Regions from separate parts of the Micromonospora sp. NPDC049004 genome, predicted to be linked through region 2. Evidence: riboswitches for the same ligand, from Rfam matches in the RefSeq annotation. Region 2 holds a riboswitch; the other holds the start of a gene.
The links. A riboswitch is a leader RNA that binds a small molecule or an ion and turns the genes downstream of it on or off. The one in region 2 is predicted to bind thiamine pyrophosphate.

Region 1 (6,439 bases), on a different contig from region 2:
GAGCCGGCCCGCCTCCCCGCGATCGCGGTCCGTGCGCTCCCGGGCGTCGCGCGTCCTCCTGCACCGTTCGGCGGTGTTGATTCGGCCCGATCCCCGGTGAGCAGTCCTTCCCGTTCGACCGTCGCGTTGCCACGGTCACCAGCCGATCCGACCGACCGCGGGAGCGCGGGACCGCCGGGACGGTCGGCACCGAAGGAGGCCCGGATGCCCGCCAGGCGCAATCCGAGAAAGACCCGTACGTCCGCACCGACGCCGCTGGGCATCGACCCGGCGGCCGGCCACGGCACAGCCCCGGCCCCGCCGGTCGAGTCTGCCGGCTCGACCGGGGCGGACCTGCCGGCTCGTCCCGACGCGCCGGCCCGGGCGGTCAGGTCCGCTCTGCCGGCCCCGGCAGTGGAACCGGTGCTGCCGGCCTTGGCGGCCCCAGCCGTGCCTCCGGTGGCCGACTCGTCGGTGACCGGACGACCTGGGGCGCCCCAGGCCGGGCCACCCCAGGCCGGCCGAGCCCGCTCGTTCGACGGCAAGAGCCAGCGAGCCGGGCAGCCGCGCCGCTACGCCTTCCGACGCAGCTGACCCGCCCCCCGCCCCCGCCCCCGCGATCTTGCACTTTCTGTCGCTACATACCCATGCATTCGGGGTAAATCCACGACAGTAACTGCAAGATCGCGGTGACGGGGGTTGGCGTCAGCCGATCAGGGGACGGAAGGTGCCGAGGAGCACGCTCGTCGTCAGGGCCGCTCCGGCCAGCGCGGCCGCCCCGGCGATCAGCAGCGCGTCGGCGAGGCCGAAGCGCTGGCGCCGGGCGACGGTACGGGGTGTGTCGCCGTCGAAGCCGCGCGCGTCCATGGCGACGGCCAGCCGGGTGCCCCGACGGATCGCCCCGACCAGCAGCGCGAACGCCGTGGACGTGAACAGCCGCAGCTTCGCCACCGGATTGCGTCCGGCGTCGACGCCGCGTGCCCGCCGGGCCATGCTGATCATCTGCCATTCCTGACCGAGCAGCGGCACCAGCCGGAACGCGGCAAGCGACCCGACGGCGAACCGTGCCGGCGCCTTCGCGTTCTGGATCAGCGCGTCGGCCAGGTCGGTCGGGTCAGTGGTGGCGAAGACGATCACGCCGGGCAGGGCCACCGCGAAGATCCGCAGCACCAGGCCGAGAGCGGTGCGCAGCACGCCGGTGCTCACCAGCACCGGCCCGGCCTCCAGCAGCACCCGGCCGGACTGGTCGGCGGCGAAGAGCACCAGGGTGACCAGGATGCCGGTGGCGCTGAGCAGCAGGGGCAGGGCCCGCCGGGCCAGCACCCGGTAGCGGACGCCGAACAGCGGCAGGACGGCAAGTTCGACAGCGATGGCGATCGCCGGCGCCACCGGGTCGAGCGTCGCCAGCAGGACGAACGAGAAGACCAGCGCGGCGGCCACCTTCGCCACCGGGTTCCGCCGGGCCAGCGGGGCGCCGGGCGCGGCGACCGGCTCGATGCTGATCATCGGAGGTCACCTCGGGTGGACGCGGTCCCGCGCGACCCGGCAGCGCCGCCGACGTTGGTGCTCCGGGCGGTCACTGTCGCTCCAGGGTGACCGTGCGGTCGGCGAGCGCGGCGACGAAATCGAGGTCGTGGGTGACCGTGACCACGCCGTGGCCGGCGTCCCGCAGGTCGGCGAAGAGGTCGACCAGCTCCCGCCAGGTCCGCCGGTCCTGCCCGAAGGTCGGTTCGTCGCAGATCAGCAGGCGGGGTGCCGTGGCCAGGGCCGTCGCCACGCTCAGCCGCCGTGCCTCCCCACCCGAGAGGGTGTACGGGTTGGCCGCCGCGAGTCGGGTCAGCCGCAGTCGTTCCAGCAGTTCCGCCACGGTCTCCCGGACGGCGGCCTCGGGTTGACCCGTCCGGCGTGGCCCGAGCGCCAGCTCGTCGAAGACGGTGCTCGTGACGAACTGGTGCTCCGGGTCCTGAAAGACCGACCCGATCCGTCGGGCCAGCGCGGGCGCTCGCCAGCGGTGCGGGGGAGCGCGGTGGTCCGCGCCGGCCAACTCGGCCGAGGCGGTGACGCGGCCGACGCCCGGTTTGAGCAGACCGCCGAGCAGCAGCGCCAGGGTGGACTTGCCGGCGCCGTTGGGCCCGCGTACGGCGAGTGCCTCTCCGGCGCGTACCGCCAGGTCGGTGGGGCCCAGCCGGGGCGGCAGGCCGAGCCGGTCGGCGGTGAGCAGCAGGTCGCCGGGGGTGGCGGCGGCCGTGCGGGGCGCGATGGAGTGACCGGGCACCCAGACGCCCTCGGCGGCGAGGGCGGCGCCGTGCGCGGCGAAGACCGCGTCGGGCGTCCCGTCCGCGCGGACCCCGCCGCCGGGCTCCAGGACGACCACCCGGTTCACAAGTGGCAGTGCCTCGGCGACCCGGTGTTCGACCAGGATCACTGTGGTGTCGGCGTCCAACGCGCCCGTCACCGCGCCCCGGACCAGCGCGGCTCCGTCCGGATCGAGGTTGGCGGTCGGCTCGTCGAGCAGCAGCAGCCCGGGCCGCAGGGCCAACGCGCCGGCCAGAGCCAGGCGTTGCTGCTCGCCGCCGGAGAGCGCGGCAGTGCTGCGGTCCCGGGGATACGGGAAACCGACCCGCCGCAGCGCCTCGTCGACCCGGGGCCAGATCTCGTCCGTCGGTACGCCCCGGTTCTCCAGCCCGAACGCGACGTCGTCGCCGCTGCGCGCCATCACCAACTGGGTCTGCGGGTCCTGAAAGACGATGCCGACCCGTTCCCGCGCCTTGCGGGGGTCGAGCCCGTCGATCTCGACGGTGCCCTCCTGCTCACCGGAATCGTCGGGCAGCAGCCCGGCCAGCGCGCTGAGCAGTGTGCTCTTGCCGGCCCCCGAGGGCCCGAGCAGCAGCACCCGCTCCCCGGCCTCGACCCGCAGATCCACTCCGCGCACAGCCCAGGCCCGCCGCCCGGCATGCCGCCAGCCGAACCCCCGCAGCAGCACCCCGCCCACCCGACACCCCCTTCCAACCACTCCCGGCCGTCTTCCCCGGCTCTTCCCGGCCGTCTTCCCGCCGGTGATCAAGAGGTTTGCGGCAGAATTCCGGCTTCCGTTGACGCGAACCTCTTGATCACCGGGACGGTTGCGCCCTCAGATGAGGGCGCGGTCCCGGCCTACCGGGAAGCGGTCCAGCGCGCCGGTGTTGGCCAGGGCGCGGGTCAGCAACCAGCCGCCCACGCCGGCGATGATCGTGGCGCTGACGATGGTGAGCAGGGCGTACGGGATGCGGTAGTCGCCCAGCGCGTAGTCGACGTTCCAGACGAAGAAGTCGAACAGCGCCGCGCTGAGACCGGTCAACGCGCCGGCCAGTACGGCGGTCGGCAGCCGGAACGACCGGTACCGGAAAGCGGCGAACGCCAGCTCGGCCCCGATGCCCTGCACGATGCCCTGGGGGATCACCGTGCCGGCCCACTGGCTGCCCAGCAGCGCGGAGACGACCGCGGCCACCGTCTCGCAGTAGAGCGCGGCGCCGGGCTTGCGGATGACCAGGCCGCCGACCACGGCCGGCAGCAGCCAGACGCCGTAGATCAGCGTCTGTGCCGGCGGGAAGAAGGCGAACGCACCCTCGGTGGCGCTCCAGACCAGGCCCCAGGCCCAGAAGATGACGCCGAAGGCGACCGCGATCACCGAGGCGACCACGATGTCGATGGTGCGCCAACGGCTGGTGGTGTTGTCCATGCTGTGCTCCCAGTTCAGTGGAACGAACCAGGAGAAGACGCACGCCGCGCGTCCGGTGGCACCGGACCCACGGCGCGGCTGGAGGTCGACCGAACTCCCTGCGCTGGCATTACCCAGATCAGGTTCGAGGGTCTGCGGGCGTGCCCGCACTCTCAGCGCTGTGCGCTCCCCTGTCGGATGTGAAGTTGTCTCGCTGACGCTAGCACCGACCAGGGGTAACAGCCCAGCAGGGCATCCGGACGCCCGCGCAGCCGGGCCGGCGTCCCGCCGCCTGGGTAGGCTGACGATCATGCAGGTCGACGCGCGAGGTCTCACGTTCGAGGTACGCACCGGCGGCCCCTCCGACGGCATCCCCGTCCTCCTGCTGCACGGCTTCCCGCAGCACAGCGGGGAGTGGGACGAGGTCGTGCCGGCACTGCACGCCGCCGGGCTGCGCACGTACGAGCTGGACCAGCGGGGCTACTCGCCGGGTGCCCGGCCGGAGGCGGTGTCCGCGTACCGGATTCCCGAACTGGTCGCCGACGTGGTGGCGGTGCTCGACGCGCTCGGTGTGGACGCCGTCCACCTGGTCGGCCACGACTGGGGCGCGATCGTGGCCTGGGCGGTGGCCGCCGCGCACCCCGAACGGGTCCGTACGTTGACCGCGGTGTCCGTGCCGCACCCGGCGGCCATGGCGCACGCCCTGAGCACCGACCGGGAACAGAAGGCCCGCTCGTCGTACATCGCGCTGTTCCGCAAGCCGGGCAAGGCCGAGAAGGTGCTGCTCGCGTGGCACGCGACGGCGCTGCGCAAGATGCTCGGCGGGGTGGGCGACGCCTCCCGGGTGGACCGCTACGCCGACCCGATGCGGGCGCCGGGCGCGCTCACCGCCGCCCTGAACTGGTACCGAGCCATGTCCCGCGCCGACCTTGCCGCTGTCGGTCCGGTCGCCGTACCCACCACGTACGTCTGGAGCGACCGGGACATCGCCATCGGACGACCCGCCGCCGAGGCGTGCGCCGCCAACGTCACCGGCGACTACCGTTTCGTACCGCTGCCCGGGGTGAGCCACTGGATTCCGGACGCCGCACCCGCCGCGTTGGCGGAGGCGGTCCTGGCCCGGATCGCCGGGACGGCCTGAGCCGTGCCGGGCCGACGGGCGCCGGGCGGGCCGGCGGCAGGGGGAGAAGCGCCGTGACGGCGCCCGCCGGCGGGCTGGGCACCCGTCGCTCGATCGCCGCGCAGCTGCGCCTTCTGGGTGTACGCCCCGGCTCGACGGTGCTGGTGCACGCGGGGATGCGCCCGCTGGGCTTCGTCTGCGGTGGGCCGCAGGCGCTGGTGCTCGCCCTGCGCGACGCGCTCGGCCCGGACGGCACGATCGTGGTGCCCACCCACAACCCCGACAACAGTGACCCGGCGCAGTGGCGCAACCCGCCGGTGCCGGTGGACTGGTGGCAGTTGATCCGCGCCGAGATGCCGGGCTTCGACCCGGCGGTCACGCCGAGCCGGCACATGGGCGTGTTCGCCGAGACGGTCCGCTGCTGGCCCGACGCGCTGCGCAGCACGCATCCCCACGTGTCGTTCGCCGCGCTCGGGCCGACGGCCGAGCAGGTGGTGGCGGGGCACGAACTCGCCGACATGCTCGGCGAGGGCTCGCCGCTGGCCCGGCTCTACGACCTGGACGCCGACGTGCTCCTGATCGGTGTGGACCACAGCGTCAACACGTCGCTGCACCTGGCCGAGTACCGCAGTCCCAAGCCGGTGCGCGAGCGACTGGGCGCGGCGGCACGCACGGCCGACGGTGGCCGCGAGTGGGTGTGGTGGCAGGACGTCCGGCTCGACGCGGGCGACTTCGGCGCGTTGGGCCGGGACCTGGAGGCCATCGGGGCGGTGCGTACCGGCCCGGTGGGCGCCGGGACGGGGAGGTTGGTACGCCAGCGGGCAGCTGTCGACTTCGCCGTGCAGTGGATGGCCCGCAACCGGACGACGGAGGACGCATGAGTGTGAGCGCCGAGGACTACCTGGCCGTGGTGACCGAGACGATCGGCCGGGTGGCCGCCAGCCAGCGGGACGCGGTGGGGCGGGCCGCCGATCTGATCGCCGAAGCGGTACGCGCCGACGGGGTGGTGCACGCCTTCGGCACCGGGCACTCGGAGGCCCTCGCCATGGAGATCGCCGGCCGGGCGGGTGGCCTGGTGCCCACCAACCGGATCGCGCTGCGTGACCTGGTGCTGCTCGGCGGCGAACCGGCCGATCGTCTCGGGCCGCTGCTGGAGCGGGACCCGGCGGTGGCGCACCGACTCTGGGAGCTGGCCCCCGTACGCCCCGCCGACGTCTTCGTGCTCGCCTCGAACTCCGGGGTCAACGGCGCGATGGTCGAGTTCGCCACTCTGGTCAAGGAGCACGGCCACCCTCTGGTGGCGATCACCTCGGCGCAGCACTCCGGGCGGATGACGTCCCGCCACCCGTCCGGGCACAAGCTGGCCGACCTCGCCGACGTGGTGCTCGACAACGGCGCACCGTACGGCGACGCGACGCTGCCGCTGCCCGGCGGTGGCGCGGTCGGCGCGGTCTCCTCGATCACTGCGGCGCTGCTGGCGCAGCAGGTCACCGTGGAGGTCGTCGCCCGGTTGCTGGCGACGGGGGAGCGGCCTCCGGTCTACCTCTCGGCGAACATCCCGGACGGCGACGCGCACAACACGGCGCTGGAAGCCCGGTACGCCGGCCGGATCCGCCGCGGCTCCTGACCCCCTCCCCGGCGGC
Region 2 (6,439 bases):
CACCGGCGAGCGGCGTACCCGCGCCTCGTACCGGCGCCACGTCACCCCGCTCGGCGATCCACGGGCCCCGCAACGCGGGCAACCCCACCGCCGGGTCGGATCCCGGGCCGGACGTGTCGTAGAGCCGCACCGGCGGATGGTCGCCGGTCAGCGCCACCTCGGCGAACGGCACCCGCACATCCGGCCGTGACCCCTCGACGTACACCTTGCCTCGTGCCTGCATGACAACCTCCCTGGTGATCAGGCGGACCAGCCGAAGTGATCCAGCGGCCCGCGCCCCGCGCCCAGCTCCCAACCCCGCGCGCCGGTCAGCGCGCGGAGCACGTACTCCTTGGCGGCCCCCACCGCCGCCGGCACCGGATCGCCCAGCGCGAGCCGCACGGCGATCGCCGCCGAGAACGAGCACCCGGTGCCGTGGGTGTGCCGGGTGTCCACCCGTGGCCCACGCAGCACTGTCGTGACGCCGCCCCCGTGCAGCACGTCGACCGCTTCGTCTCCGCCCAGGTCACCGCCGGTGACGACGACGTGCTCCGGGCCGCCGGCGGCGAGGGCCTGGGCGGCGACGATCATCCCGGCCAGGTCGTCCACTGCGCTTCCGGTGATGGCCGCGGCCTCCGCGCAGTTCGGCGTCGCCACCCGGGCGTACGGGAGCAGCCGCTCCACCGCACCCACCACGCCGAGCCGGTGGCCGCTCGTGGCGACCAGCACCGGATCGACGACGAGCTGCGGCAGCCGGCCGTCCCGGGCGGCCTCGGCCACGACGTCGGCGACGGCGGGTGTGCCGAGCATTCCCGTCTTGACCGCGCCCACGGTGAAGTCGGCGAGCACGCTGTCCAGCTGCTCCGCGACCGTGCGCGGCGGCAGCGGCAGGACGGCGTCGACACCTCGGGTGTTCTGCGCGGTGACCGCCGTGAGGACGCTGGTGCCGTACGCCCCGAGCGCCGCGAAGACCTTGAGGTCGGCCTGGATGCCGGCGCCGCCGCCGGAGTCGGAGCCGGCGATGGTGAGGATGGTTTTCGGGGTCATGGTTTTTCCCTGGTTGCGGTCTGGGGCTGCGGCCGACCGTGCCCACTCCGGGCGGTCAGGCTTGATCCCTGCGTGGGCACGGTCGGCCGCAGCCCTGACCGGGGGACCTCCGTGTGCCCGTGCCGGCTTTTTGCGAGCTTCTGGGTGGCCGCCTCGACGAAAGCGCTGGTCAGTAGGTGGGCTGTTTCTTCGGGGTTTGCTGCTCGCATGAGTGCGCCCAGCACTGCCACTCCGGCGGCTCCGGCCTCGACGCAGGCGGTTACCTGATCAGGGGTCTCAACCCCGCCGAGAGCCAGCAGGGGCACCGGGCTGGCGCGCACCAGGCTGCGCAGTCCCGCGACGTTCAGGGGTGGGCCGTAGCCGGGTTTGGACTTTGTTGGCCAGACCGGGGAGACGGTGGCGTAGTGCTCGGTGGTCAGGCGGGCGAGTTCGGCCTCGTTGTGGCAGGAGCGGCCGACCAGCGGCAGGGCCGGCGGCGGGTACGGGCCGGCGGCGGGCAGGTGGACGGCGTCGCCGCCGAGCGGGTCGGGGCCGGCCACGACGAGGGTCCCGCCGGCGTCGGCGAGGATCGCGCGCAGGTCGACCGCGAGAGCGGCGCGCTCGGCGCGGGGTAGGTCCTTCTCCCGCAGTACGACCCACCGCACTCCCTGAGCGACGGCCCCCGCCACGACCCGTTCGAGACCGCCCCTGGCGACCAGCCGATCGGTCAACAGGACGACCCCCGACGGCAGGACGCCTGTCACAGGTCCGGTCTTCCCTCGTCCGGAGTGGACGCGAGGGCGTGGAAGCGGCGGGCGATGCGGCCCGCACCGGCGGCCAGGCGGCCCGCCTCGACCGCGTACCGCATCGCCGTGGCCATCGCCACCGGGTCGGCGGCCCGGGTCACCGCGCTGGCCAGCAGGACCGCGTCGCAGCCCAGCTCCATGGCCAGGGCCGCGTCGGACGCCGTGCCGATGCCGGCGTCCAGGATCACGGGTACGTCCACGCTCTGGCGGATCAGCCGGATGTGGTGCGGGTTGCCGATGCCGAGCCCGGAACCGATCGGGGAGCCGGCCGGCATCACCGCGGCGCAGCCCACGTCGGCGAGGCGGCGGGCGAGCACCGGGTCGTCAGTGGTGTACGGCAGCACGGTGAAGCCGTCGGCGACCAGTTCCTCGGCGGCGCGGAGCAGTTCCACGCCGTCGGGCAGCAGCGTCCGCTCGTCGCCGATCACCTCCAGCTTGACCCAGTCGGTGTCGAACGCGTCGCGGGCCAGCCGGGCGACCTTCACCGCCTCGGTGGCGGTGTGGCAGCCGGCGGTGTTCGGCAGCAGCCGTACCCCGCACCGGTCCAGCAGGTCGAGCAGCCCTCCGGCGGTGCCCGGGGCGGTGTCCACCCGGCGCAGCGCCAGCGTGACCAGCTCCGTGCCGGACGCCCGGATCGCCTGTTCCAGCACGTGCAGGTTCGCGGCGCCGCCGGTGCCGAGGATCAGCCGGGACGTGAAGGCCACCCCACCCAGTTCGAACGACATCCCACTCACCCGCCCTGCGCCGCGGTCAGCACCTCGACGCGGTCGCCGTCGCGCAGCACCGTGCCCGGCCAGCCGGCCCGGGGCACCACCTCGCCGTTGACCGCTACCGCGACGCCACGCTGGTGCGGGGCGACGTCACGGACCAGGTCGGCCACCGACGCGCCGCCGGGGACGCTGCGTCCGGCCCCGTTCACCGTCAACTCCACCGGTCCTCCTCGGTCGTTCGTCCAGGTCCGCTCCTGTCGCCCGCGCCGGCCCGCACCGCGTCGCCGGTACCTGTCGACGCGACGGCGAACCGGTCCGCGCCGAAGGGCGCGAGCAGCGGGTCGGGTACGCCGGTGGTCACCAGGTCGGCGATCGTCTCGGCGGTGATCGGGGTGAGCACGATGCCGTGCCGGTGGTGCCCGGTGGCGGCCAGGACGGCGGGCCGGCCGGGCAGCGGCCCGAGGATCGGCGCGTTGTCAGGTGTTCCGGGCCGCAGGCCGGCGACCGCCTCGACCAGGTCGTACTCGGTCAACTCGGGCAGCAGGTCGACCCCGGCGCGCAGCAGCCGCTGCACGGCGCCGGCGGTGACGGTCGTGTCCGACCGCTCCTCGACCGTCGCGCCGAGGACCACCTCACCGTCGGCGCGGGGCACCAGGTAGACGTGCTCGCCGTCGGCGTACCCCCGGATCACGTGCCGGAAGCCCGGTGCGACGCCGCCGGGCGCGCGCAGCCGGAGGATCTGGCCCTTCACCGGCCGCACGGGCAGGCCGGTGAGCGCGGCGGCCCCGCAGCCGGCGGCGACCACGGTGACCCCCGCGTCCACGTCGGACAGCCGCCGGACCGGCTGCGGCACCAGCACCGCGCCGGCCCGCCGCGCGGCCGTGCGCAGCGCCGGCACCAGCAGCCGGGGATCGACCTGGTGGTCGGTGGGCGCGAGCGCGCCGCCGCGCACCCGCGGGGCCAGCGCCGGTTCGCTGTCGCGCAGCTCGCTCGGGCGCAGCGGCGTCACCGGCAGACCCAACCCCTGTTGGTACGCCCAGAGCCGGCGTGCCTCGGCCAGGTCGTCGCCGGTCAGCCCGACCATCAGGGTGCCCTCGGTCCGGTAGCCGATCTCGGTGCCGCTCGCCTCGGTCAGCTCGGCGGCGAACCCGGGCCAGCGGGCGGCGGACGCCACCAGCAGCTCGGTCAGCTGCCGCTCACCGAAGTACGCCTCGGCGACCGGGGAGAGCATGCCGGCGGCGACTGCCGACGCCCCCGACCCGGAGGCGGGGTCGTGCACCTCGACGCGCAATCCCCGGACGGCGCAGCGCCACGCGATGGCCAGTCCGATCGGGCCCGCACCGACCACCGCCAGATCGGTGCGCGTCACGCCAGCGCCCGCAGCAGGTCGACGGTCGCCCGCGCGGGGTCGGCGGCGCCGGAGAGCGCACCGACCACCGCCACCCCGTACGCCCCGGCGGCCCGCAACGCGGGCACCCGGTCGGCGGTCACCCCGCCGATCGCGATGACCGGCACGTCGACGGCGTCGGCGACGTCGCGGACGCCCGAGGGCCCGATGGGATCCGGCAGACCGGTCTTCGTGCTGGTGGTGTGGCACGGGCCGACGCCCAGGTAGTTGGCGCCGGCGACGACCGCCTCGATCGCGGTCCGGGGCTCGCGGGCGGTGGCCCCGAGCACGCCGGTCGGGCCGAGCACGTGCCGGGCGGCGGCGACCGGCAGGTCGTCGGCCCCGACGTGCCCACCGGCGGCGCCCACCGCGAGCGCCACGTGCAGCCGGTCGTTGACCAGGCAGGTCGCCCCGTACGGCGCGCAGAGCGCCAGCACCCGGCCCGCCAGGTCGTACGCCTCGCGGTCGGTGGCGGAGTCCTCCACCCGGACCTGTACGACGAGGTCGGCGCGGGCCGCCGCGAGGGCGGCCCGGACCACGGTGAGTGGGTCGCGCCCGGGTCGGGTGTCGGTGACGAGATGCAGTCGTCCAAGGGACGGCACGGCAACGCTCCTCCCTGCGCCGGCATTACCCGGATCAGGTTCAACGGTCGGGGGCTGTCAGCCCCCCTCTCAGCCCGGTACACCGGGCTCCCGTGGGTTACTTGCGTGTCACCGTACGACAGTTCCGCCGGTCTGCCAAGGGACTGGCCGCCGGCCGGACACCACTCCATCGATGGGGTACTTTCTCCGGTCCTGTTCGGAATGTCGCCCGCCGTTGCAGAACCGTTACCAGCCGGCATCTTGCCCGACATCGATACACCAGAATTAATTTGTTCAGCGATTCGACAAAATGCCGGCGTGGACGCCCTGGCACGGCGTCCCCACCGGCTCCATCCGGGACGGTCTTCGGCAGCCGGCCCCCGCGATTCCTGTCCACCGCGACATTGGAGGCGGCGTGTCCCGTTCTCGTCGTGCCCGTTTACCACTCACCGCTACCCTGCTGTCCCTCGCGCTAGCCTCGACGACCCTGCTCGGGTCGCCGGCGCAGGCGGCTCCGGCCGCAGCGCAGATCCCCGCGCGAGACGTGCCGGTCGCGGCTCCGCTCTCCCAGGCGGTGCCGAAGGCACCGAAGGCCGCAGCGGCCGACCCCTATTCCGTCCTGGTCTTCTCCAAGACCGCCGCCTTCCGGCACGACTCCATCCCCACCGGCATCGCCGCGATCCAGCAGCTCGGCGCGGCCAACGGGTTCACTGTGGACACGACCGAGGACGGCGCCGCGTTCAACGACGCCAACCTCGCCAAGTACAAGGCCGTGATCTGGCTCTCCACCACTGGTGACGTCCTCGACGCCGACCAGCAGGCGGCCTTCGAGCGCTACGTGCGGGCCGGCGGCGGTTACGCCGGTGTCCACGCCGCCTCCGACACCGAGTACAGCTGGGCCTGGTACGGCGACCTGGTCGGCGCGTACTTCGCCAACCACCCGCAGAACCAGCAGGCCACCGTCAAGGTGGAGGACCACGCCCACCCGTCCACCGCCGACCTGCCGGACCGCTGGTCCCGGTTCGACGAGTGGTACAACTTCCAGACCAACCCGCGGCCGGACGTGCACGTGCTGGCCAGCCTGGACGAGAAGAGCTACACCCCGGGCGCCGGCGCGATGGGCGCCGACCACCCGACGGCGTGGTGCCAGGACTTCGACGGTGGCCGCTCCTGGTACACCGGCGGCGGGCACACCCGCGAGTCGTACGCCGAGCCCGAGTTCCTCAAGCACCTGCTCGGCGGCATCCAGACGGCGGCCGGCGTGATCGACGCCGACTGCGGCGCATCGAAGACCTCCAGCTTCGAGAAGATCACCCTGGACAGCAACACCAGTAATCCGATGGAGCTGGACATCGCGCCCGACGGGCGGGTCTTCTACATCGAGCGCGACGGCCGGGTGCAGATCATCAAGCCCGACACCGGCAGCACCGTCACCGCCGTCGACCTGGACGTCTTCACCGGCAACGAGGACGGCCTCATCGGCATCCGGCTCGACCCGGACTTCGCCACCAACAAGTGGGTGTATCTCTACTACGCCCCGAACGACGGCGTCACGCGCAACCTGCTGTCCCGGTTCACGGTGACCGGCGACACCATCGACCCGGCGAGCGAGAAGCAGGTGCTGCGGGTCGACACCCAGCGCAACACCTGCTGCCACGCGGGCGGCAGCATGACGTTCGACAGCGCCGGCAACCTCTACCTGGCCACCGGTGACAACACCAACCCGTTCGAGTCGAACGCCTACGCCCCGCTCGACGAGCGGCCGGGCCGTCAGGACTACGACTCGCAGCGCACCTCCGCCAACACGAACGACCTGCGCGGCAAGGTGATCCGGATCCACCCCGAGGACGACGGGACGTACACCGTTCCGACCGGCAACCTCTTCGCGCCGGGCACCGCGAAGACCCGTCCCGAGATCTACGCGATGGGCTTCCGCAACCCGTTCCGGAT

Region 1: another riboswitch for thiamine pyrophosphate. It lies ahead of AB0B97_RS30130 (ECF transporter S component); the one in region 2 lies ahead of thiE (thiamine phosphate synthase).

The regions. Positions count from the first base shown of each region.
Region 1 is NZ_JBEZFG010000013.1:110,455-116,893, forward strand. Features, by position in the region: gene AB0B97_RS30120 (energy-coupling factor transporter transmembrane component T) at 685-1,485, opposite strand; gene AB0B97_RS30125 (ABC transporter ATP-binding protein) at 1,556-2,971, opposite strand; gene AB0B97_RS30130 (ECF transporter S component) at 3,110-3,697, opposite strand; TPP riboswitch at 3,775-3,879, opposite strand; gene AB0B97_RS30135 (alpha/beta fold hydrolase) at 3,987-4,817, shown strand; gene AB0B97_RS30140 (AAC(3) family N-acetyltransferase) at 4,871-5,677, shown strand; gene AB0B97_RS30145 (SIS domain-containing protein) at 5,674-6,423, shown strand.
Region 2 is NZ_JBEZFG010000005.1:158,633-165,071, forward strand. Features, by position in the region: gene thiC (phosphomethylpyrimidine synthase ThiC) at 1-223, opposite strand, end outside; gene thiD (bifunctional hydroxymethylpyrimidine kinase/phosphomethylpyrimidine kinase) at 241-1,026, opposite strand; gene AB0B97_RS16915 (thiamine phosphate synthase) at 1,023-1,769, opposite strand; gene AB0B97_RS16920 (thiazole synthase) at 1,766-2,545, opposite strand; gene thiS (sulfur carrier protein ThiS) at 2,542-2,742, opposite strand; gene thiO (glycine oxidase ThiO) at 2,733-3,890, opposite strand; gene thiE (thiamine phosphate synthase) at 3,887-4,510, opposite strand; TPP riboswitch at 4,505-4,614, opposite strand; gene AB0B97_RS16940 (ThuA domain-containing protein) at 5,064-6,439, shown strand, end outside.